Regions from separate parts of the Proteus sp. CA142267 genome, predicted to be linked through region 1. Evidence: predicted binding sites of a transcription regulator. Region 1 holds the regulator's gene; each other region holds the start of a gene.

Region 1 (5,757 bases):
TAAAATGGTATCGTGTTCAATATGGGTTGAACGAATAGAATTAATAAGACAACTAATCTGACATAATCAGCTAATAATCTGTTTAAGGCCTCAAAATCCGAAAGAAAAATAGATAAAACGCTATTACAGCGTATGGACAAGTATAGAGACGTAGAATATTTTTCTCTAGAAAAGAAAAAGGCTATTTTTTATAAAATAGCCTTTTTAAGATAATTCTTAAAAGAATGAGTGCGATTATTCTGCGGTTTGAACTGTGTGTTTGGTAACAGATTTATTACGCTGAATAAAGTAGCCAACTGCCATTGGAATTGCTGTTAACGCCATAATTGCTGTGGTGTTAATCAGAGGTTGTTGGCTAATAAATGCAGATACGATAAAACTTGCTAAGCTACAAAGACCCAATTGAAGCGCATTTTGTAACGCAGCTGCTTTACCACTAATTTCAGGATAAGCAGATAGAGCATTAGATACTGCAATTGGATAAGATGCACCATTCATTGCAGCCATAATACAGAACGGAATTAAAATAGTTGTCAATGTTGGTTCCGTAAATTTAGCAACAAGGTATAACGCAGTCATACTGACAGCATAACCAATTAATAACAGTGGTAGCAGTGTTTTACCTGTCATTTTTGACAGTAAAATACGACAACCATAACCACCGACCATAAAGGCAATAGTTTGTGGAATATAACTTAAACCGATATCCTGTGGAGAGTAGCCCATCTTTTCAAGAATGATTGGTGAGCCAGCTAACCAAGCAAAGAAACCTGCACTACAAGAAGCGTAAACTAATACGTTACCTGTGTAGAGAGGAGATTTTAGTAAAGTTATAAATGATGCAGAAGATTGGTTTGCATCTGTAACTGATTTTTGTTTAATGTTTTTTAGCATTAGTGTCGGTAACATAAGAACTAACGTTACGGCCATTAACAGCATAAAAATCATACGCCAGCCACCGTGATTTAATAACGATGCACCGATTAAAGGCGCAAGTGCTGGTGATAATGCAACCAGTGGCATAATTAAAGCAAAAACGTGTTGGGCGCGAGATTCATCAAAACGGTCGATGACAAGAGCTTGCCAAATAACAGCAGCAGAGCAGACGCCGAAAGCTTGTAGGAAGCGCATAGCAAGTAAGCCAGTTGCACTTTCAACCCATAGCATACCAAGGCAGCCTAAAGAGAAAAGACTTAAACCAATAAGAAGAATAGGTTTACGACCGACTTTGTCAGAAAGTGGTCCCCAAAGTAACTGAGCAACAGCAAAGCCAAATAAAAAGATACTTAAGCTATTACTAATAGCACCTTCGCTGATAGAGAGCTCACGTTGCATCATACCAAATGCAGGTAAGTACATATCAATAGCTAAGTAACCTAGCATACTCAAACCAGCTAGGTACACCATAAAGCTCATAGGTGTTTTTGATTGTGTGGATGTTTTAGAATTCATTTTATTTTCTATGCTATGTGATGTAGAACATTTTATGTATTGTAACTAAGACCTATTTTACTTGTGAAACGGGAATATTTGGTTAATGCTGTGAAAAATTTTCAAAGGAATAAACTCTATGTGGTCAGAATACTCTTTAGAAGTTGTTGATGCAGTCGCAAGAACAGGAAGTTTTAGCTCAGCTGCTCAAGAATTGCACAGAGTGCCATCCGCCGTTAGTTACACTGTTCGGCAATTAGAGGAATGGCTTGCCGTTCCTCTGTTTGAGCGCCGTCATCGTGATGTAGAATTAACCGACGCAGGTAAAATTTTCATCAAAGAAGCACGATCTGTTATCAAAAAAATGAATGACACTCGGCATCTTTGTCAACAAGTTTCTAATGGATGGCGCGGTCAATTTAGTATAGCAGTTGATGGCATTGTTAAACCTGAAAGAACACAACAACTTATTCTCGATTTCTACCGCCATTTTCCAGATATAGAACTGTATGTCTACCCTGAAGTATTTAATGGCGTATGGGACTCCTTAGTTAATGGTCGTGTTGATTTAGCCATTGGTGCAACAAGAGCCTCACCAATCGGTGAACGTTATAGTTTTAGAGATATGGGATTTATGCCTTGGCGCTGCGTTTGCCATGTTGATCACCCTTTAGCGAAAGCACCGCATCCATTAACGGATGATGAAATGCGACCTTATCCAAGTTTATGCTTAGAGGATACCTCACGCAGCTTACCAAAACGTGACACTTGGGCACTCAATAATCAGCGTAGAATGGTTGTTCCGACATGGGATATGGGGCTTGAGTGCTTGTTAGCGGGATTATGCGTTGGAATGGTGCCTTGGCATCGTGCTGAGCCTTTAATTGAACAAGGTAAGTTGGTAACTTTACAACTGGCACAACCATTGCCAGACAGCCCATGCTGCCTGACGTGGGTCGATAAAAGTGAATCACCCGCTTTGACATGGTTGTTAGATTATCTTGGAGATAGCCAAACCTTAAATGAGGAATGGCTTCGCTAGAAATCCGATAGCTAAATAAATATGAATTAGCGACGATAGTCGATAAAAGGACCGTCAGCAACTGAACGTCGCTCAACTAATCGTGGATGAACTTCGATTGTTTGAGCGTCTTCGCGTTTATTGACGATACGATCAAGCAGCATCGATAATGCCATTTGACCTAGACGTTCTTTTGGCTGGTGGACGGTTGTTAGTGCAGGTGTAAAATAGCGTGCATTACGAATATTGTCATAGCCAACAATAGAAATATCTAAAGGAACACGCAGGCCAAGTTCATCCGCAGCACAAATTGCCCCCATCGCCATCACATCACCACCACAAAAGACAGCAGTCGGTCGATGTTTTTGGTTTAGCATTTGGTACATGGCTTTATAGCCAGATTCTGGTTCAAAGTCGCCTTGTACAATCCATTCGTCTTTGACAGTTATTTTGGCTTCTTCCATGGCTTTTAAGAAACCTTGTAAGCGACCACCACCTGTATTACGTTCTAATGGGCCTGGGATAATACCAATATCACGATGACCTCGCTCAATAAGGTAACGACCTGCAATATAACCACCATGGAAAGCGTTATCGATAATGGTATCTGTAAAGTCGCCACGCGCTTTACCCCAATCCATGACAACCATTGGAATATTACGATAGCCTTCTAAAAGAGTAAGAAGGTGATCGGGATATTCAGAACACATGACTAATAATCCATCAACACGTTTTTGTGCCAGCATCGCTAAATAGGCTTTTTGTTTATCAAGGTTATTATGTGAATTACATAAAATCAGTGTGTAGCCTTTGCTATAACAACTATTTTCAACAGCTTCAATCACTTCAGCAAAGTAAGGAGCTTCACTGGACGTGGCTAACAGGCCAATAGATTTGGTGTGATTGACTTTTAAACTACGCGCAACGGCACTAGGCGAATAATTTAACTCTTTTATAGCGGCCCAAACTGCTGCCCGTGTGTTCTCAGCAACAAAACGTGTTTTGTTGATCACATGAGAAACAGTCGTGGTTGATACGCCTGCGCGTTTTGCCACGTCTTTTATTGTTGCCATGGTGTGGAAAACTCCTGACCTTCATTGGTCTCTTTTATCTAATTTTATGGTTTAACTGCCAGTATAGTCATACATAGGGCAAACACTGGCAATAATTTAGCGATTAGCTGTGAATTTTGTATGATCTAGCTCAAAAGTGAAAGTATTAATCAATGTTATAAATTGTGCACTGGTCGCTATTTTAGCAAATTTTGATATGTGATAATAATTAACCATGACAAGGTTATGGTTAAAAAAGTGTATTATAATCATTTTGAGGGAGAAATAGATGGATACGGATCTGAAATTTGGTTTGAGTACAGCAGTAGCAGCGCTTGTTATGATTGTTTTATTTTCGACTATGTTGTTCTAATCACTGCTTTATAGAATATCCGATCAATTTAAATAATAGATTATCGAATATCTGAATATAACAAAGGGCTCAAGGCCCTTTGTTATTTTGTCACCAAAAATGAATCTCAATCACTCACCTTTGATTATTAAGCTCAATTAAGCAAGGTTAGCTTCAACAAATGACCAGTTAACCAGTGCCCAGAACTCTTCTAAATATTTAACGCGCGCATTGCGGTAGTCGATGTAGTAAGCATGTTCCCATACGTCTACTGTTAACAGTGGTTTGTCTGCCCCTGAAACTGGAGTTGCAGCATTAGAGGTGTTAACAATTGCAACTGAACCGTCAGCTTTTTTAACTAACCAAGTCCAACCTGAACCGAAGTTCTTAGCTGCAGCATCATTAAATTGCTTTTTGAACTCTTCAAAAGAGCCAAATGCTTTGTTGATAGCATCAGCAATTTTACCTGTTGGTGTACCACCTGCATTTGGTGCTAAGCAGTTCCAGTAGAAAGTGTGGTTCCATACTTGAGCAGCATTATTAAAGATACCGCCATCAGTAGATTTGATGATTTCTTCTAAAGATTTGCTTTCTAAATCAGTACCTTTAACCAGATTATTTAAATTGGTTACATAAGTCTGGTGGTGTTTGCCGTAGTGATATTCTAAAGTTTCTTTAGAGATGTGTGGCTCAAGAGCATCTAACGCATAAGGTAATTTTGGTAATTCGAAAGACATTGCGTACTCCTTTAAACTATCTATTTCGGGTTTTGTGCCTGAAATCATTCAATCAAAATCATTTGAATTGATAGAATGAGGCAAATGAATCACTAAGTTGTTACTATTTTGCTAATTATTTTAACAAAAATCTGCTGAAATAACAGCTAAATATCTTTTATCTATAGTTATAAGCCATATAGATTAATTATATTAATAAGAGTATATCCGTCTTGCCTGTACGTAAAGTAGCAAAAGTGCATTTGTAAGAAGAGATGTAAAAATGAAGGGGAGTATGAATTTTATTCTATTTATGTGATTTAATGAAATTTGTATATTTATTGTAGCAACCGTATTTTATATTGAAATTATACAAATAGAGTGTAGGAGTTAAAATGAGTTATAATATTGCACTATTTGATTTTCCCATTCCGAATGATTTTGAAAAGGCGTGTAAATACTTCGAAAAATATGAAGATGAAGATATTCAGGAATTAAGCCCGTCAATGTTGTTTTTTTATCAAGAAATTTCTCATCTATATCCGTGCCTTTGCGAATTACCTGATGATGACATAGATGATAGTGTGTGGTGTGATGGGCCTTTAATTAATAACTTTATGACTAAAATCCCAGTTATTGGTTTTGTTTACTCTAAAGTAGATGAGGCTCTTCCTGTAGTTATTAAATTAGCAAATAAAATGGGAATTTCAGTCCTTGATTGGCAGCAAGGAACGGTATTTAATGCTAAACAATAAAAATGATATTTAAGATGATATAAGGATTGATTTAAATTTTCCGACAATAGTTTAAGTTTTTTCAAGGGAGTGATAAAAGTATGCATGGAAGTATTATTTTTAAGTCTTTTTCTATAAAAAGTTTAGTTCAGTGTCTATTTCTGCTTATTTTTTGTAGCGTACTAAATGGCTGTAGCATGTTCTATGGTATTGCATGCAGTACCAGTATTTTATTTACACCGTCAGAATCACAAGAAAAAATCTATATGCCAGAAGCTGTTGTTAATCAAGATTATGATCAACAGATTGAAATTGGTGTATTTTCTGGTTTAGCTCCATATTATATTGTGGAAAGTCCTGAATGGGTTACTGTGACATTTATGGTAAAAAATAAAGATGGGGTGTGGCTTTCTCTTATTACACATGAAAATTGGCAAAAGCATGTCATGCA
Region 2 (5,757 bases), on a different contig from region 1:
GGATATCTAAGTAGTACATACCCGGAATAATGTAATTAGAAGTTGCAAAACGAGATAAATCGACATTATCTCTGTCTTCGGCATCTAACATGTGAATGTTAAATTCCACAGAATCATCTTGCTCAGCTTGAGCGAAAAACGCTAAGCACAATAGCAAAATGGCACAAATGTTTTTCCATATTGTGCTGTGAAAAAAAGAAATTAACATGAATAAACGCCTAATTATTAATTAAATAAAAACTAATTAAATAATGAATATTTATTTAATTAGTTTTTATTTTATTCTTATTAAATTGAAGTGTTTTATCAAATTTAACGCAGAGGAAGTCCTCTGCGTTAATGCAGTAATTAATCTATTATTTAATTAATTTAAATAAATAAAACGATTACTGATAATCAACTTGGAAGTTGATAACGGCTTGGAATTCACCTGGAGTTACAGTAGCGTCTGCTGATTCAGCTTGAACGTAAGCAACGAATGGGATCTTAGAAACACCATTAACTAATTGTACTGGTGTTGTTGCTGTGTTCCATTTTACTGACTTGCTGCCTGCATCCATTAAGCCAATACCTGCACCAGAAGCTGAGCCAGATACGAAAGATGCTAAGTCTTTATTTGTTGCATTAACAACACTTGGTGTATAGCTAACAGTTGCTGTTTTTGCTACGGTAGTATCACAGTCTTGTAATTCGATATCTTTTTTAACGTTACCTGCTTTCTGCATATTTGCTAATGCAGAAGTTGGGATTTCACTGAAATCAACAATAACAGGACTTGAAGAAGCTGCTAATCCACAAGCTGAATTAACAATTTCACCTTTTAATTGAATTTCGCCTTTAGTTGCGCCAACTTTTGGTGCAGGAGTTTCAGCAGTTGCAACAGAATTAATACCAAATACTAAAGCAGCCGCTAAAGCAATTTTACTCAGTTTCATTATAGATAATCCCTTGAAGATCGTGCGTATTATTTATAGAAAAATAATATTAATGTCGGAATATAAAAATTGATTTGCATTATATTTCGAGTTGTTTCGAATAATGACTGGTTTATATGATATCAATAAAGGCTCTCTATTTGATATAACATTTTGTTGATTTCCTCAATTTTCATATTTAATCTTGCCTATTCCATATTAATAGAGTTTTATATAGGTTTATTCTTTTTATTACTCAATTTATGGGTGAAAAAGTTTATCAGGCAGATAAATTTAATAGACAATACAATTAACATTGTTTTAACTTTATAAAAAGTAATGTTATTAACATTAGGTTAGGAAAATTAATAAAATCAATTATAGATTATCATAATATATGTAATTCAATATGTTAGATGTTAACAAAGCCATGTTTAGGTTAATTTTTATTGCAAAAAAAGTTTCCTCAAAAATAATAATCATAAAATGAATAATAACTAATGAGATAATTCCTACGTATTTAAGTTAATTTTTTCTTATATTTCACTTATTCTGATAGTCTTAAAATGACTATTTAGGTCATTTAAAACACGATTTACTCATTAGCTGAGTTTTTTAGCTAATGAGTGTTACATTTTTTAACACATGAGTTTTTCCTATTTTGGGTAAAAACAGGATGAAAAAATGTAGCAATTTTTAATATTAAGAAAATATTAATTTGGGGATTGCTTTAATGGTTGGAGTGATTTTTGAATAGTAAAAAGGAAATAAATAAGCCTCTGTAAAAGAGGCTATGTTGTTTAATAGGCTGTTTTTAATTACAAAAATTATTGATAAGCCATATCTTGAGTTAATGACAATGATGATCTTTCTTGTTCTTCATCGTTATCACTCTCTTTATCTTTAGATAATATTTTGTTTTTGCTCTCTTTGGCTTGAAGGTAGCCGACAAGGCTGAGCTGATATCGTCGAATGTTTTCAACGTAGCGATAAGCCTCATGGCCTCTGGCATAGCCGTAAGGGAGGTCAGCATAATATTTCTTTTGGCTAAGTAGAGGTAATCTTGATTTTACATCTAACCAACTGTCAGGATCGGCATTTTGTTGCTCAGTAAGCCTTCTGGCATCAAGCATATGACCAAATCCCATATTATATGCTGCTAATGCAAACCAAATTCTTTCATCTTCAGGGATAGAATCGGGTAAGCGCGAAAGAAGATGTTTAAGATATTGGGCTCCTCCTCGAACACTCTCTTCAGGATCAAGCCTGTCAGCAACGCCCATACTTGATGCAGTAGGGCGAGTCAACATCATCAATCCTCTAACACCTGTTGGTGATGTAGCATGAGGATCCCAATGTGATTCTTGCCATGCCATCGCCGCCAATAAGCGCCAATCGAAAGTATCTGCATACTTTTCAAAAAGAGGCTGATAATTTGGTAAAATAGAATCTATCGCTGTAATAAAAGAGATAGTATCGAAGTAATCAAACGAACCTACATGGCCAAAATACTTTTCTTCAAGTCTTGCTAATACATCTTCTTGAGATAATTGATTAAAGTAATCGAGCATCGCCGCATATAAGCTATTATCTTCACCATCTGGCAGATACCATGTTAATGGGCGGCTTTCAGTGACTTCAAATCCTACGGCAACATTAGGATGAATGCGCTGTTGTACAGCAACACTGATTGAGTCTGCTAATACATAGGTTATTTTGCCTTCCGATAATGCTTCTAGCAGTTGTGATGTTGTCTGATTATCTGATTCTTCCCATTCAAGCTCGGGATATTGCGTCTCTTTTAATGTCCGCAATAAACTTGCATGAGCAGAGCCAGCCGTGACAACAAGGCGCCCATCTAACGCATCAAAGCTACGTGGTCTTAATGTCCCTTTACGGTAAATAAGCTGTTGAGAAACTGAAAAGTAAGCAGGGCCACTGCGTGTCGTTTCTAATCTTTCTTTATTGTAAAGTAATCCGGCGGCGATAAAATCAGCTTTATTATTCTCCAGATCATCAAACATTTGGTTGATATTTGTCCGCATATTAACGACAAGTTTCACGCCTAGGTAATCTGCAAAGCGTTTCACTAATTCATAATCGAAACCTACGGGGTCCTTTTTATCGTTCATCGTTATCAATGGTGAAGGGATCGTACTAATTCTTAACTCACCACGAGATAAAATCTTATTTATCTGCGCTTTTTGCCTATCCGGCCATGTAATATTCAACGCGATAATAGCCGCTGAAAAGAGCGCTATGATAACGATAACGAAATAGTTTATCCTTATATTATTCAATAGGTTGGTTCTCGTTAACGTTGTTTGTTGTTGTGTGTAAAACCGTCATTTTAACATGGATAAATTTCCAGTAATCGAGCATTTTGCTTAACATATTGGCAAGACGCAACTTGATTACACCAATTAATCATTAAAACACTCTAAGTCAAATGCCGTTATTTTGTTCACGCAAACGGTTTCGTCTGAGCGGTTATTCTATTATACTAGGCGCGTTTCCCCTGAATGATTGATCAGGTTAGCTGCTAAAAGAGAGAACTCAATACTATGGAAATCCTGCGTGGCTCCCCCGCTTTATCCGCGTTTCGTATTAATAAATTACTCACTCTATGTCAGGAAAATGATCTTCCTGTACAAGGTATATACGCAGAATTTGTCCATTTCGCGAAAGTGGAAGGGCAGTTATCTGAAGATGATCAAATTAAATTACGTCAACTACTGCATTATGGGCCTTCATTAACAGAACATGAGCCTGTTGGGGAAATGCGAGTTGTTACGCCTCGCCCAGGAACAATCTCGCCTTGGTCTTCTAAAGCGACAGATATTGCACATAACTGTGGTTTAGCCAAAGTGGTTAGAATTGAACGTGGTATCGCCTACTTTATTGAGTGCGGTACGATGACAGACACTCAATGGCAACAACTTTATGGTTTTATTCATGATCGAATGATGGAAACCATCTTCTTAAATTATCAAGATGTAAATGCACTTTTTGCTGAGCAAACACCAGCACCACTAAAAACTATTGATGTGCTTGCAAAAGGCAAAGATGCATTAGTAAAAGCGAATATTGAAATGGGGTTAGCACTTGCAGACGATGAAGTTGATTACTTAGTCGATGCGTTTAACCGCTTACACCGTAATCCAACAGATGTTGAGCTTTACATGTTTGCACAAGCTAACTCTGAACACTGTCGCCACAAAATATTTAATGCTGATTGGATTATTGATGGTAAGGCTCAAGATAAATCATTATTTAAAATGATTAAAAATACATTTGAGAAAACGCCTGATTATGTCATGTCAGCTTATAAAGATAATGCAGCAGTAATGGAAGGCTCTGTGGCGGGACGTTTTTATCCTGATACAGAAAAAGGGCATTATCACTATCATCAAGAACCTGTACATATCTTGATGAAAGTAGAAACACACAACCATCCAACGGCTATTTCACCTTGGCCAGGTGCGGCGACAGGTTCTGGTGGTGAAATTCGAGATGAAGGTGCAACTGGACGTGGTGCAAAACCTAAAGCAGGTCTAGTTGGGTTTTCAGTTTCTAACCTGCGTATTCCCGGATTTGAGCAGCCTTGGGAAGAAGATTTTGGTAAGCCTGAGCGCATTGTTAATGCATTAGACATCATGACTGAAGGCCCATTAGGTGGTGCGGCATTTAATAATGAGTTCGGTCGTCCTGCATTACTAGGCTATTTCAGAACCTATGAAGAACAAGTTAATAGCCACAATGGTGTTGAAATTCGCGGTTACCATAAACCAATTATGCTAGCAGGTGGTATTGGTAATATTCGTGAAGATCACGTACAAAAAGGTGAAATCACAGTTGGTGCTAAGTTGATTGTACTTGGCGGACCTTCAATGAACATCGGTCTTGGTGGTGGTGCTGCTTCTTCTATGACATCAGGTCAATCAGATGCGGATTTAGATTTTGCCTCTGTTCAGCGTGATAACCCAGAAATGGAGCGTCGTTGCCAAGAAGTTATCGACCGTTGTTGGCAATTAGGTGACGATAACCCGATCTTATTTATTCATGACGTTGGTGCTGGTGGTCTTTCTAATGCAATGCCAGAATTAGTCAATGATGGTGGTCGTGGTGGTCGTTTTGAATTACGTGATGTTCTTAATGATGAACCGGGTATGAGCCCACTTGAAATCTGGTGTAATGAATCTCAAGAACGTTATGTGTTAGCGGTATCGCCAGAAAAAATGCCTCTATTTGATGCATTATGTCAGCGTGAAAGAGCGCCTTATGCCGTTATTGGTGAAGCAACGCAAGAGCGTGAATTAATCTTAAACGATACACACTTTGGTAATAAACCGATTGATATGCCATTAGACATATTATTAGGTAAAGCACCTAAAATGTTGCGTGATGTAAAATCACTGAAAACAGAAGGTGAATATCTCTCTCGTAAAGATATCGATTTAAAAGATGCAGTTTATCGTGTTCTTCATTTACCTGCCGTTGCTGAAAAAACCTTCTTAATTACTATTGGTGACCGCACTGTAACGGGTATGGTCGCGCGTGATCAGATGGTTGGGCCTTGGCAAATTCCTGTTGCTAACTGTGCTGTTACCACAGCAACATTAGATAGCTATTATGGCGAAGCGATGTCTATTGGTGAACGAGCACCGATCGCACTGTTAGATTTTGCAGCATCTGCACGTATGGCTGTTGGTGAAGCACTAACGAATATGGCAGGTTGTGATGTAGAAGCGCTTAATCGCATTAAGCTTTCCGCTAACTGGATGTCAGCAGCTGGTCATCCTGGTGAAGATGCGGGTTTATATGACGCAGTAAAAGCCATTGG
Region 3 (5,757 bases), on a different contig from region 1:
GTTTCTAACCATTCATTAATATCACCAATCTCCTCTTCCTTTCCTTCTAGCATCGTTTCTATGCTCTTACGAAGCGGTGCTGTATTTTTTAACTCTAATACTAATTCTTGTGTTGCAAATGAAATCGAAGATTGGTCAATATAAAAACTTCGTTTGATCCGGCGCCCTCCTGATGAAAACATTGGTTGCCAGTTTGTATATTTTTCAGTCAAAAAATCTTTGGTTGGAATACGTGAAATCGTATTATCCCAATTACGCACAGTGATCGTATGCAATGCGATATCAATAACCTCACCGCTGATATTACTACTGGGTAATTCAATCCAATCATAAAGCTTTAATACTTTTCCGTTAGAGATAAGAATATTGGCAACAAAAGAGATAAGTGTATGCTGAAAAACAAACATTAATACCGCTGCAATGGCACCAAAGCTTGAGATAATAATAAGTGGTGATTGTTCAGTAAATAACGCAATGATCAGGATAAAAGAGATAATCCAAACCACGATTTTGGCAATCTCAATATAGCCTTTGATAGAGTTATTTCGATGCCACGCTTTTTTGGCGTGCCTAATATTAAAGATATCAAGCGCATTATTTAGCAATGAGGCAATATTGATGATAATAAAGGCGCGAGCAACCGTCTCAAAGATAATATTCATTTCAGCTGAAAAAGACGGTAATAGCTGATTAATATAGAGAACGAGTGTAACAGCAACGATAGATGCACTCTTTTTAGCTATATCTTCTATCGTTTCTTCATCTGAAAGTTCAGTAAATAAAAAAAGTAAACGCTTTGCTATTCGGCGGAAAATCATTTTGGCGAGAAACCACACTACCAGCAACACAATAACTAAAAATATTGTGGTAAAAATCTGCTTTGATGTGATGAAATCATAAATTTCAATTAGCTTTTCCATAAATTACGTTATACCTTTTTTGAAACGCTTCCAACCTTAAAACGAATATCACTCAAACCGCAGACAAATTGCCTATTTCGCATAAGAACAGACACCCATTGTCTCATTTATTTTATTTAAATAAACATCATGATTGAATTAATCATGCTTTTCTGAGTTTTAAACACTTAAAACATCAAAAATCTTAGTTTTTAATATGACATAAAAATAAAACACAATAAAAAAAGGCGGAGATCATCCACCTTTTTTATTAATTTCAGCATATTGCTTTAGATGTTCTTAATCGATTACTTTTTGTTTGCTGTACCACTCACCGATTCAATGGTGTTATCCACTAATTCTGTTTCAGGGCGAACAATACTGACTAATTTAAAGATTAAGCTTAAAACAATACCTACGATGGTCGCTAATGCCATGCCTTTTAATTCAGCCGCACCAATCTGAATGGATGCACCACTCACACCAACAATCAGAATAATTGCAGTTAATATCAAGTTTTGCGGTTTGTTGTAATCCACTTTTGAATCTAACAAGACACGAATACCTGATGCACCAATAACTCCGTAAAGTAGTAATGAAACCCCACCCATCACTGGAACAGGTACAGCAGCAATAGCAGCAGCAAGTTTACCGACACAAGATAATAAGATAGCGAGAATTGCTGCGCCACCAATAACCCATGAACTGTAAACTTTAGTGATAGCCATAACACCAATATTTTCACCGTAAGTGGTATTTGGTGTTGAGCCAAAGAAACCCGAAATAATGGTAGAGAAACCGTTTGCGAACATAGAACGATGTAAGCCTGGGTTTTTCATTAAATCGCGTTGCACAATATTTGCTGTAACAACAAGGTGTCCAACGTGCTCTGCAATAACCACTAATGCAGCAGGTAGGATAATAAAGATAGCACTCCATTCAAAACGCGGAGAATAGAATGTCGGTAGTGCAAACCAGTTAGCTTCTTTAATTGGAGTAATATCAACAACGCCCAAGAAGAAAGAGAGTGCATAACCAACTAATACCCCAATAAGAATAGGAATAATAGCAAGGAATCCTCTAAACATCACAGAGCCTAAGATTGTCACACCTAAAGTCACCATAGAAATAAGCAGTGTTTGATTATCAACTGGTGCATCAGCACTTGGTAATAATCCTGCCATTCCTGCAGCGGTTCCTGCTAATTCAAGCCCGATGACGGCAACGATTGCGCCCATTGCCGCAGGCGGAAACATCACATTGATCCAGCCCCGCCCAGCTATTTTAACAATACCTGCAACGATACAAAATAACACGCCACAGACGATGAATCCTCCGAGTGCTAATTCATACCCTAAAGGTAACAGTAAAAGTACCGGCGAGATAAACGCGAAACTTGAACCTAAATAAGCAGGAATGCGTCCTTTACAAATAAAGAGATAAAGCAGGGTTCCGATCCCGTTAAATAACAATATTGTTGCCGGATTAACTTTAAATAAAATTGGCACAAGTACGGTGGCGCCAAACATTGCAAACAGATGTTGAAGACTCAACGGAATTGTTTGTAATAATGGTGGGCGCTCTTCTACCCCGATTGCACGACGAGTCATGCTTACGACCTCTCTTTAATATGAATGTGAAATTGGTTTGTATTTTTAACTTTATACTCACCTTACTTTAAGCCACCATGTTGCTAACTACGCTCACTCGAACGAGTCATCTAGCGGCACCTTAAAATATTTAGAGTATAGAACAAATAAGTGATCCAAAAAAAAGCCGACTATCAAAGTCGGCTTAATTATTATTTTGTACCAAATATCTTATCACCAGCATCGCCAAGACCTGGAACGATGTACCCGTGCTCATTAAGATGACTATCAATAGATGCAGTATATAATTCCACATCTGGATGAGCTTCTTCTAATGCCTTAATACCTTCTGGAGCAGCAACCAGTACTAATACTTTAATTGAAGTACAGCCCGCATTTTTTAATAAATCAATTGTGGCAATCATAGAGCCGCCAGTTGCTAACATAGGGTCAACAACAAGAGCCATACGCTCTTCAATATTGGATGCTAATTTCTGGAAGTAAGGGACAGGTTTTAATGTTTCTTCATCGCGGTAAACGCCAACTACACTGATTCGGGCACTAGGAATATTTTCTAATACTCCATCCATCATCCCGATACCTGCACGGAGGATAGGAACTACTGTGATTTTTTTTCCTTTAATCTGTTCTATCTCTACCGGACCACACCAACCTTCTATTGTTACCGTCTCTGTTTCTAAATCGGCGGTAGCTTCATACGTCAGTAGACTGGAAACTTCTGAAGCCAGTTCACGAAAGCGTTTAGTGCTTATATCATGATCTCGCATCAGCCCCAATTTATGTTGAATGAGTGGGTGTTTTACCTCAACGATCTTCATAATTTCTCCTAATGTACGACGCAGCCTGACAAAAAAATCGCGAGATTATACCGCTTTTTTGCCAACATTCCATCGTTTTTCTATTGATATTGATCAAACGCACAGCTTTTAACCACACCAACATGAATAATTGTGACCTATAAAGAAGATCCTCGCAAACGTTTGCTTTGCCTGTTAGAATAGCGTTCGCACACATTTTTTCTTAACAGCAACTTGCCGTGAGGGCTCTACGTGACTAACAAATCCTCTCTCAGCTATAAAGATGCCGGTGTCGATATTGATGCAGGTAATGCTTTAGTCGATCGTATCAAAGGTGTAGTAAAAGAAACCCGCCGTCCTGAAGTTATGGGGGGTTTAGGTGGTTTTGGCGCACTTTGTGCAATTCCCTCTAAATACCGCGAACCTATTTTAGTTTCAGGCACTGATGGCGTAGGAACTAAACTTCGCCTTGCGATGGATTTAAATCGCCATGATGACATCGGTATTGATTTAGTCGCAATGTGTGTCAACGATTTGATTGTTCAAGGTGCAGAACCCCTTTTCTTCCTTGACTACTATGCCACAGGAAAATTAGATGTCGATACCGCAGCACGCGTAGTAACAGGTATTGCAGAAGGTTGTAAACAATCTGGTTGTGCGCTAGTCGGTGGGGAAACTGCTGAAATGCCAGGAATGTACCACGGTAACGATTATGATATCGCAGGCTTTTGTGTCGGTGTGGTTGAGAAATCAGAAATTATCGATGGTAGCAAAGTTAAAGCTGGCGATGCACTAATCGCTTTAGCATCAAGTGGGCCTCATTCTAATGGCTATTCATTAGTCAGAAAAATTCTTGAAGTCAGCAATACGCAAGCTGAAAGCACACCATTAGGCGATAAATCATTAGCGGATCACCTATTAGCCCCTACTCGTATTTATGTGAAGTCACTACTTTCATTAATTGAAAGTGTGGACATCCACGCTGTCGCACATATTACTGGTGGCGGATTCTGGGAAAATATTCCTCGCGTATTACCTGAAAACACGCAAGCGCGTATTGAAAGTAAAAGTTGGGAATGGCCAATGGTTTTCAAATGGCTACAAGATGCCGGACAAGTCAGTACACATGAAATGTATCGCACCTTTAACTGTGGCGTTGGATTGTTAATTGCCGTTAACCCAAATGACGTTGAAAAAACATTAGCACATCTGGCTGAATGTGGTGAAAACGCATGGTTAATTGGTGAAGTTGCGCCACAAGCTGCTGGTGAAGCACAAGTTATTATTAACTAATGAAAGCATGTGAATGAAAAATATTGTCGTCCTTATCTCAGGAAACGGCAGCAACCTACAGGCGGTTATCGACGCCTGTAGGGCAAATAAAATCACAGGTAATGTGGTTGCTGTCTTAAGTAATAAAGCTGATGCATATGGTCTTGAACGAGCAAAACTGGCTAATATTCCAGCTTATTTTGTTGATCCTACTTTATATAATGACAGAGCGGATTACGATAAAGCGTTAATTAAGCAAATCGATGCTTATCAGCCCGATATTGTGGTTTTAGCCGGTTTTATGCGTATTTTATCGCCTGATTTTGTCACTCACTATCAGCATAAATTATTAAATATTCATCCTTCTTTACTTCCTAAATATCCCGGATTACACACTCATCGCCAAGTTTTAGCGAATAAAGACTCTTTTCATGGCGTTACCGTCCATTTTGTTACAGAAGAGCTTGATGGTGGTCCCATGATTATTCAGGCACGTATTCCTGTTTTGCCCGATGATACTGAACAATCATTACAAGCAAGAATACAAATTGAAGAGTATCGTATCTATCCATTAGCGATCGGTTGGCTAGCTGACGAGCGATTAAAAATGAAGAGTAATCAAGCCTTTCTCGATGATATTGCGCTTTTCGACAACCTTGGTTAACTATTTCGTTTAAGATAAAAAGTCACATTGTGCTACACTGTAGCTCGCGTGACTTTTTTTGTGTCACCCTTTTCTCTTTTTATTCAATGCATTCACCGAGGTGCTTATGTCCGGTGGTAAGAAAGTTCCACCTATAAAATTACGTCCTCTCGAACGAGAAGATCTCTCTTTTGTCCATCAACTTGATAATAACGCCAGCGTTATGCGCTATTGGTTTGAAGAACCTTATGAGGCTTTTATCGAGTTAAGCGACCTTTATGAAAAACATATTCACGACCAAAGTGAACGCCGTTTTATTGCCGAAAGTGACGGTACTAAAGTTGGGCTTGTCGAGTTGGTTGAAATTGATTATGTTCACCGTCGTGCTGAATTCCAAATCATCATCGCACCTGCACACCAAGGCCACGGCTATGCTGCACGAGCAGCAAAATTAGCGATGGATTATGCTTTTTCTGTACTTAATTTATACAAACTCTATTTGATCGTCGATAAAGAGAATGCTAAAGCGATTCATA
Region 4 (5,757 bases), on a different contig from region 1:
TGAGTCACTAGGAGCATACAATAGTATGTGACTAATGCGAATGAACACAGTCAACAACACTACACCTTGAAGCATGACGAGTAACGACGAGTATACTTAGCGAGCAGGCTTATCGCCTTCCCATCGTTGAAACAAATCATCAGGTAAATCAATCTCAAACTGATCAAGTACACGATTAACAGTTTGATTGACAATATCATCGATGGTTTTAGGCTGAAAATAGAAAGCTGGAACAGGAGGCATAATCACTGCGCCTAACTCAGAAGCTTGTGTCATTAATCGCAAATGACCTAAATGCAGAGGCGTTTCACGCACACATAACACCAATTTACGCCCTTCTTTTAATACCACATCCGCAGCACGAGTCACTAAGGTATCTGTATAGCTATGAACAATACCTGACAGGCTTTTGATTGAGCAAGGTAATATAACCATTCCATTGACACGAAACGATCCTGAAGAGATAGCGGCGCCAATATCGCGATCGTCATAAATCACATCCGCTAAAGCATGAATATCTTTTAGCGAATAATTGGTTTCTAATGAAATAGTACGGCGTGCAGCTTGGCTAATGACTAAATGTGTTTCAACTGATGGCACTGATTTCAGTATCTCTAATAAACGTATACCGTAAATTGCACCACTGGCACCGGTTAGCCCAACTATCAGCTTTTTCATTATGATCCTCAGAATATATACCTTTGTTAATCATTATGATGATTAACCCTCAAAAAACAAGCGTCGATGCAGAACACGCTGGCATCGACGCTTTATAAGAGGGATATCTTACCGAAAAATTAGCCTTCGTTATAGATTTCCAAATTTTCTATTTCATTCTGATCACGAATTTTATGTTCATCATCACGACGTAGATTTTCTAAATAATCCAAGTAATCTTGGTCAATATCTTTCGTAATATAAACACCGTCAAACACAGAACATTCAAACTGATTAATATCAGGATTCTCTTCTTGTACTGCGGCAATTAAATCAGTGAGATCTTGGAAAATAAGTCCATCAGCACCAATTAATTTACGAATTTCATCCACTTCACGCCCATGAGCAATAAGCTCATTGGCATTTGGCATATCAATGCCATACACATTAGGGAAGCGAACTTCTGGTGCAGCTGATGCAAAATAGACTTTCTTCGCACCAGCTTCTCTTGCAAGCTCGACGATTTGCTCTGACGTTGTGCCACGTACAATCGAGTCATCAATTAACAGAACATTTTTATCACGAAACTCTGCACGATTTGCATTCAGTTTACGTCTAACCGATTTACGACGCTCTTGCTGACCCGGCATAATAAAGGTGCGACCAACATAGCGATTTTTTACAAAACCTTGGCGATAAGGTTTATTGAGAATATGCGCAATTTCTAAGGCAATATCACAAGATGTTTCAGGAATTGGGATCACAACATCAATGTGTAAATCATCCCACTCTTTCGCAATTTTAGCGCCTAATTTCTGTCCCATGCGTAAACGCGCATTATAAACCGAAATTTTATCGATAAAGGAATCGGGGCGAGCAAAGTAAACATACTCAAATAAACAAGGCATTAATTGCGGATTTTCAGCACATTGGCGCGTAAAAAGTTGTCCTTGTTCTGTGATATAAACCGCTTCACCTGGTGCCACATCACGTAAGAATTCAAAACCTAAAGTATCAAGCGCAACACTTTCAGATGCGACCATATATTCATGGCGACCATCTTCTAAGGTACGTTTACCTAATACTAAAGGACGAATACCAAAGGGATCACGAAAAGCCAGTAAACCATGACCGATGATCAAAGCAACACAAGCATAAGCACCACGGAGTTTTTTATGCATTGCCGCAACGGCTGCAAAAATATTATCAGGTTCAAGAGGGAAATGGTCAAAACGGTCTAATTCATATGCCAATACATTAAGCAGAATTTCAGAATCAGAGGTGGTATTGATATGGCGACGCGCTGTTTCAAATAATTGGCGACGTAATAAATGCGCATTGGTTAAATTACCATTGTGCGCCAACGTAATACCAAAAGGTGAATTCACATAAAAAGGCTGCGCTTCTGATGCACTAGAACTACCCGCTGTAGGATAACGGACATGCCCTATCCCGATAGTACCTTTTAAACGCAACATATGACGGGTTTCGAATACATCTTTAACCAGTCCGTTCGCTTTGCGAAGACGGAAACCGTTATTACCGTCTATCGTTGCAATGCCTGCTGCATCTTGACCTCGGTGTTGTAACACCGTTAACGCATCATAAATTGATTGGTTTACTGGATTAGCTCCAGCGATACCGACAATACCGCACATGAATAGATCCTCATCAGCCAGACGGAGAGGTTATATTCCCTCCGACACGAAACTTGACGCATTTTGCAGGTAGTCAAAGAACCACCTAATAATATGGTTGAATTGAGGAATAAGCTCAGAACGTTGCCAATCAGCGCTATCTGCCATAGGCGTAAATGCACCTAAAACAAAAAGTAATGCTGAGACTATCAGCACGCCTCTTAAAGCCCCGAAACAGACCCCCAATACACGATCTGTACCTGATAACCCTGTGCGTTGAACAAGAGAGCTAATCACATAATTCACAACAGCACCGACAATCAGTGTCGCAATAAATAACGTGACTATCGCAATCCCGTTACGAACCAGCTCATCTTCAAACCGGGTAAAATAGACGGCAAGATAAGGATAAAACTGACTAGCAACAAAGAAACCACAACCCCAGGTGATGAGTGACAATGCTTCACGAACAAAGCCACGGATCAGGCTGACTAATGCGGAAAAACCAATAATGGCAATGATGGCGTAATCTATCCAGACCATAAATTCTTTATCCAATAATGATGCTCCGCATTAATACGGAAGCATTCTAACAGAAAACGAAAACGTTTGCGTAATGCTAATTTTCACTAATTTCAAAATAATTTACGGCGATATGAAAAATCATAATCGCCGCAATAAGTTAACGCTTTGTTACATCACACATCTGATGACTCGTTTAGAAAAAATTAAGGCTTATATGCCCTTACCTCACCTTGTAAGCCCGTAAGCTCTTTTAAATGAGGCAAAATCGCCTGTAATTCTGACTTAGATGCACTAGGGCCGATATAAATTCGAGTCACTTGCCCTGCAACTGGGCGTGCAGGTATGGTATATACCGGATAACCTGAGAAATGCATTTTCGCAATAATTTCTTCTACCTTCGTCGCATTTTTCAACGCACCTAATTGAACAACCCAAGCCTCACCTTTCGGTGGCTTAGTTTCTTGCACCGGTGGTGCTGGTGGTTGTACAGGTGGCGTAACCACAGCAGGAGGCTCTGGTGTAGGCGTTGGTGGTTGTACTGATGGTGTAACAGGTACAACAGCAGGTGGTTCGGGTGTTGTAACAGTAGGTTGTTCAACACCTGTCACAGCTTCAGAAAGCATACCTTCAGACGCACCTTCTGACGGAGTAGATGGCACTGAGGTTTGCTCTATCGGGGCGATAGATTCTATTTCTTGCTCATCACCGGGTTTGGGTACTAGAGGAATAGAGGCGAACTGGTCTTCGTTATATTTCTTATCGCCGTCGAGCAGTGCAGGTAAAAAAATAACCCCTACTGCCACCAATACAACGGCACCGACTAAGCGATTTTGAAATTTACTTGCCACCCACACTCTCCTTTTCCAAAAGTTCCATCACATGCGCGACAGTATGAAATGAGCCACAAACCACAACAATATCGTTAGGCGCAGCATCAGACATTGCTTGTTGCCATGCATTTTCAACACTATCGAATACCATTGGTTTCTCAAGATGTTGAGCTAATACCTCCGCAGGAGCGCCACGAAACTCATTAAGTGGAGCAATATACCAACTATCAGCCAATGGTGTTAAGCACGCTAATGTTCCTGCAATATCTTTATCACCCAGCATACCAACAACAATACGCACCTGAGTATCAGATTTTTGTGGTAATTGTGATAATTTTTCCGCTAAATAGCCCGCCGCATGAGGATTATGAGCTACATCAAAGATAACCAAAGGATGCTGAGAAATTACCTGAAAACGACCCGGTAATTGTGCACGAGACATACCTTCCACAATACTTTGCTGTGTGATTGCTTGGCTGACTTTATCATCAGACTTGAGCAAGCAACGAATAACCCCCATCGCTGTCGCCGCATTGGCTAATGGAATATTAGGGATTGGCAACGCATCAAATTCACAATCAGCACAACGCCAATGCCAGTGATCACCTTCAATAACAAAAGACCAATCCATTCCTCGACGGAAAAGCTTAGCCTGTTTTTCATTGGCAACTTCAGCAATGGAGTGAGGCATATCCGGCTCACCCACAACGGCGTAGTGATTAGCACGAAAAATACCGGCTTTCTCGTAGCCTATATGCTCTCTATCTGCACCTAACCAATCAGTATGATCGAGTGCAATACTTGTGATAGCAGCAATATCCGCATCAACGATATTCGTCGCATCTAATCGACCGCCTAATCCTACTTCAAGAATAACAACATCAAGTTGTGCTTGTTGAAATAACTTCAGCGCAGCCAGAGTGCCATATTCAAAAAAGGTCAGAGATATATCGCCTCTAGCTTGTTCAATTTCTGCAAAAACTTCACAAAAAGCATCTTCGGAAAGTTCTTTGCCTTGAATACGAACACGTTCTGTATAACGGACAAGATGAGGGGAGCTATAAACGCCGACTTTCAATCCTGATGCCATCAAGATTGACTCTAGCATATGACAGGTTGTGCCTTTCCCATTGGTACCTGAGACAGTAATTACCTTAGGTGCAGGGCGTAACACGTTTAATATTTTTCCTACCTTGCCTACTCGCTCTAATCCCATATCAATGGCGCTAGAGTGCAAATGTTCAAGATAAGAAAGCCACACCGACAAAGGCGATGTGGCTTTAGGAGCAGTTATGATATTAGACATCTTCTTTTTTATTCGTTTCGATGTTAATTTCTGGCTCGTTGTCTGTAGATTCAATTTCATCAGCAATCATTTCTTCACCGATGATTTCATCTTCATTTTCATCTTCAACTAAATCATACTGAGTCAGCTTAGCCAGTAATTCAGCCAGCTCATCACGCATTTCAGGACGACGAATAATCATATCGATCGCCCCTTTTTCTAACAGGAACTCACTGCGTTGGAAACCAGCAGGTAATTTTTCACGTACTGTTTGTTCAATAACGCGAGGGCCTGCAAAACCAATCAGTGCTTTAGGTTCAGCAACGTTTATATCACCTAGCATCGCTAAACTTGCAGAAACCCCCCCCATTGTAGGGTCAGTCATTACTGAAATATAAGGTAAACTACGCTCTTGCATTTTTGCTAATGCTGCACTGGTTTTTGCCATTTGCATTAATGACATCAGCGCTTCTTGCATACGCGCGCCACCACTTGCTGAGAAGCAAACTAATGGGCAGTTATCTTCTAATGCTTGTTCAACAGCACGAACAAAACGCGCACCTACAACAGAAGCCATTGAACCGCCCATAAACGCAAATTCAAAGGATGCAGCAACAACAGGCATCTCTTTCAGCGTTCCTTTCATCACGATTAATGCATCTTTTTCTTGCGTCTGTTTTTGAGCAGCGCTGATTCTGTCTTTATATTTTTTAGAGTCGCGGAATTTCAGAATATCTTTAGGTTCTAATTCGCTGCCTAATTCTGTTGTGCTTCCTGTATCAAGGAAAGTCTCAAGGCGACGGCGCGCTGAAATGCGCATATG

What was found. Region 1 encodes PurR, which represses purine synthesis genes. Its sites were predicted from a motif close to CANGCAAACGTTTGCNTG; they were not measured.
Region 2: a site for PurR is predicted at 3,380-3,397, ahead of purL (phosphoribosylformylglycinamidine synthase). Genes of this name have one in related genera too.
Region 3: a site for PurR is predicted at 3,479-3,496, ahead of purM (phosphoribosylformylglycinamidine cyclo-ligase). Genes of this name have one in related genera too.
Region 4: a site for PurR is predicted at 2,893-2,910, ahead of cvpA (colicin V production protein). Genes of this name have one in related genera too.

The regions. Positions count from the first base shown of each region.
Region 1 covers NZ_QPMG01000004.1:84,908-90,664, reverse strand. The annotation lists gene punC (purine nucleoside transporter PunC) at 235-1,452, opposite strand; gene punR (DNA-binding transcriptional activator PunR) at 1,571-2,473, shown strand; gene purR (HTH-type transcriptional repressor PurR) at 2,500-3,525, opposite strand; gene sodB (superoxide dismutase [Fe]) at 4,015-4,593, opposite strand; gene C0T34_RS09070 (hypothetical protein) at 4,968-5,327, shown strand; gene C0T34_RS09065 (hypothetical protein) at 5,408-5,757, shown strand, end outside.
Region 2 covers NZ_QPMG01000001.1:871,625-877,381, reverse strand. The annotation lists gene C0T34_RS04100 (fimbria/pilus outer membrane usher protein) at 1-208, opposite strand, end outside; gene C0T34_RS04095 (fimbrial protein) at 387-935, opposite strand; gene mltF (membrane-bound lytic murein transglycosylase MltF) at 1,742-3,214, opposite strand; gene purL (phosphoribosylformylglycinamidine synthase) at 3,479-5,757, shown strand, end outside.
Region 3 covers NZ_QPMG01000001.1:505,346-511,102, forward strand. The annotation lists gene C0T34_RS02370 (mechanosensitive ion channel domain-containing protein) at 1-920, opposite strand, end outside; gene uraA (uracil permease) at 1,208-2,509, opposite strand; gene upp (uracil phosphoribosyltransferase) at 2,701-3,327, opposite strand; gene purM (phosphoribosylformylglycinamidine cyclo-ligase) at 3,559-4,599, shown strand; gene purN (phosphoribosylglycinamide formyltransferase) at 4,613-5,242, shown strand; gene speG (spermidine N1-acetyltransferase) at 5,349-5,757, shown strand, end outside.
Region 4 covers NZ_QPMG01000001.1:748,046-753,802, forward strand. The annotation lists gene C0T34_RS03485 (UbiX family flavin prenyltransferase) at 97-678, opposite strand; gene purF (amidophosphoribosyltransferase) at 798-2,315, opposite strand; gene cvpA (colicin V production protein) at 2,346-2,837, opposite strand; gene dedD (cell division protein DedD) at 3,023-3,667, opposite strand; gene folC (bifunctional tetrahydrofolate synthase/dihydrofolate synthase) at 3,657-4,955, opposite strand; gene accD (acetyl-CoA carboxylase, carboxyltransferase subunit beta) at 4,948-5,757, opposite strand, start outside.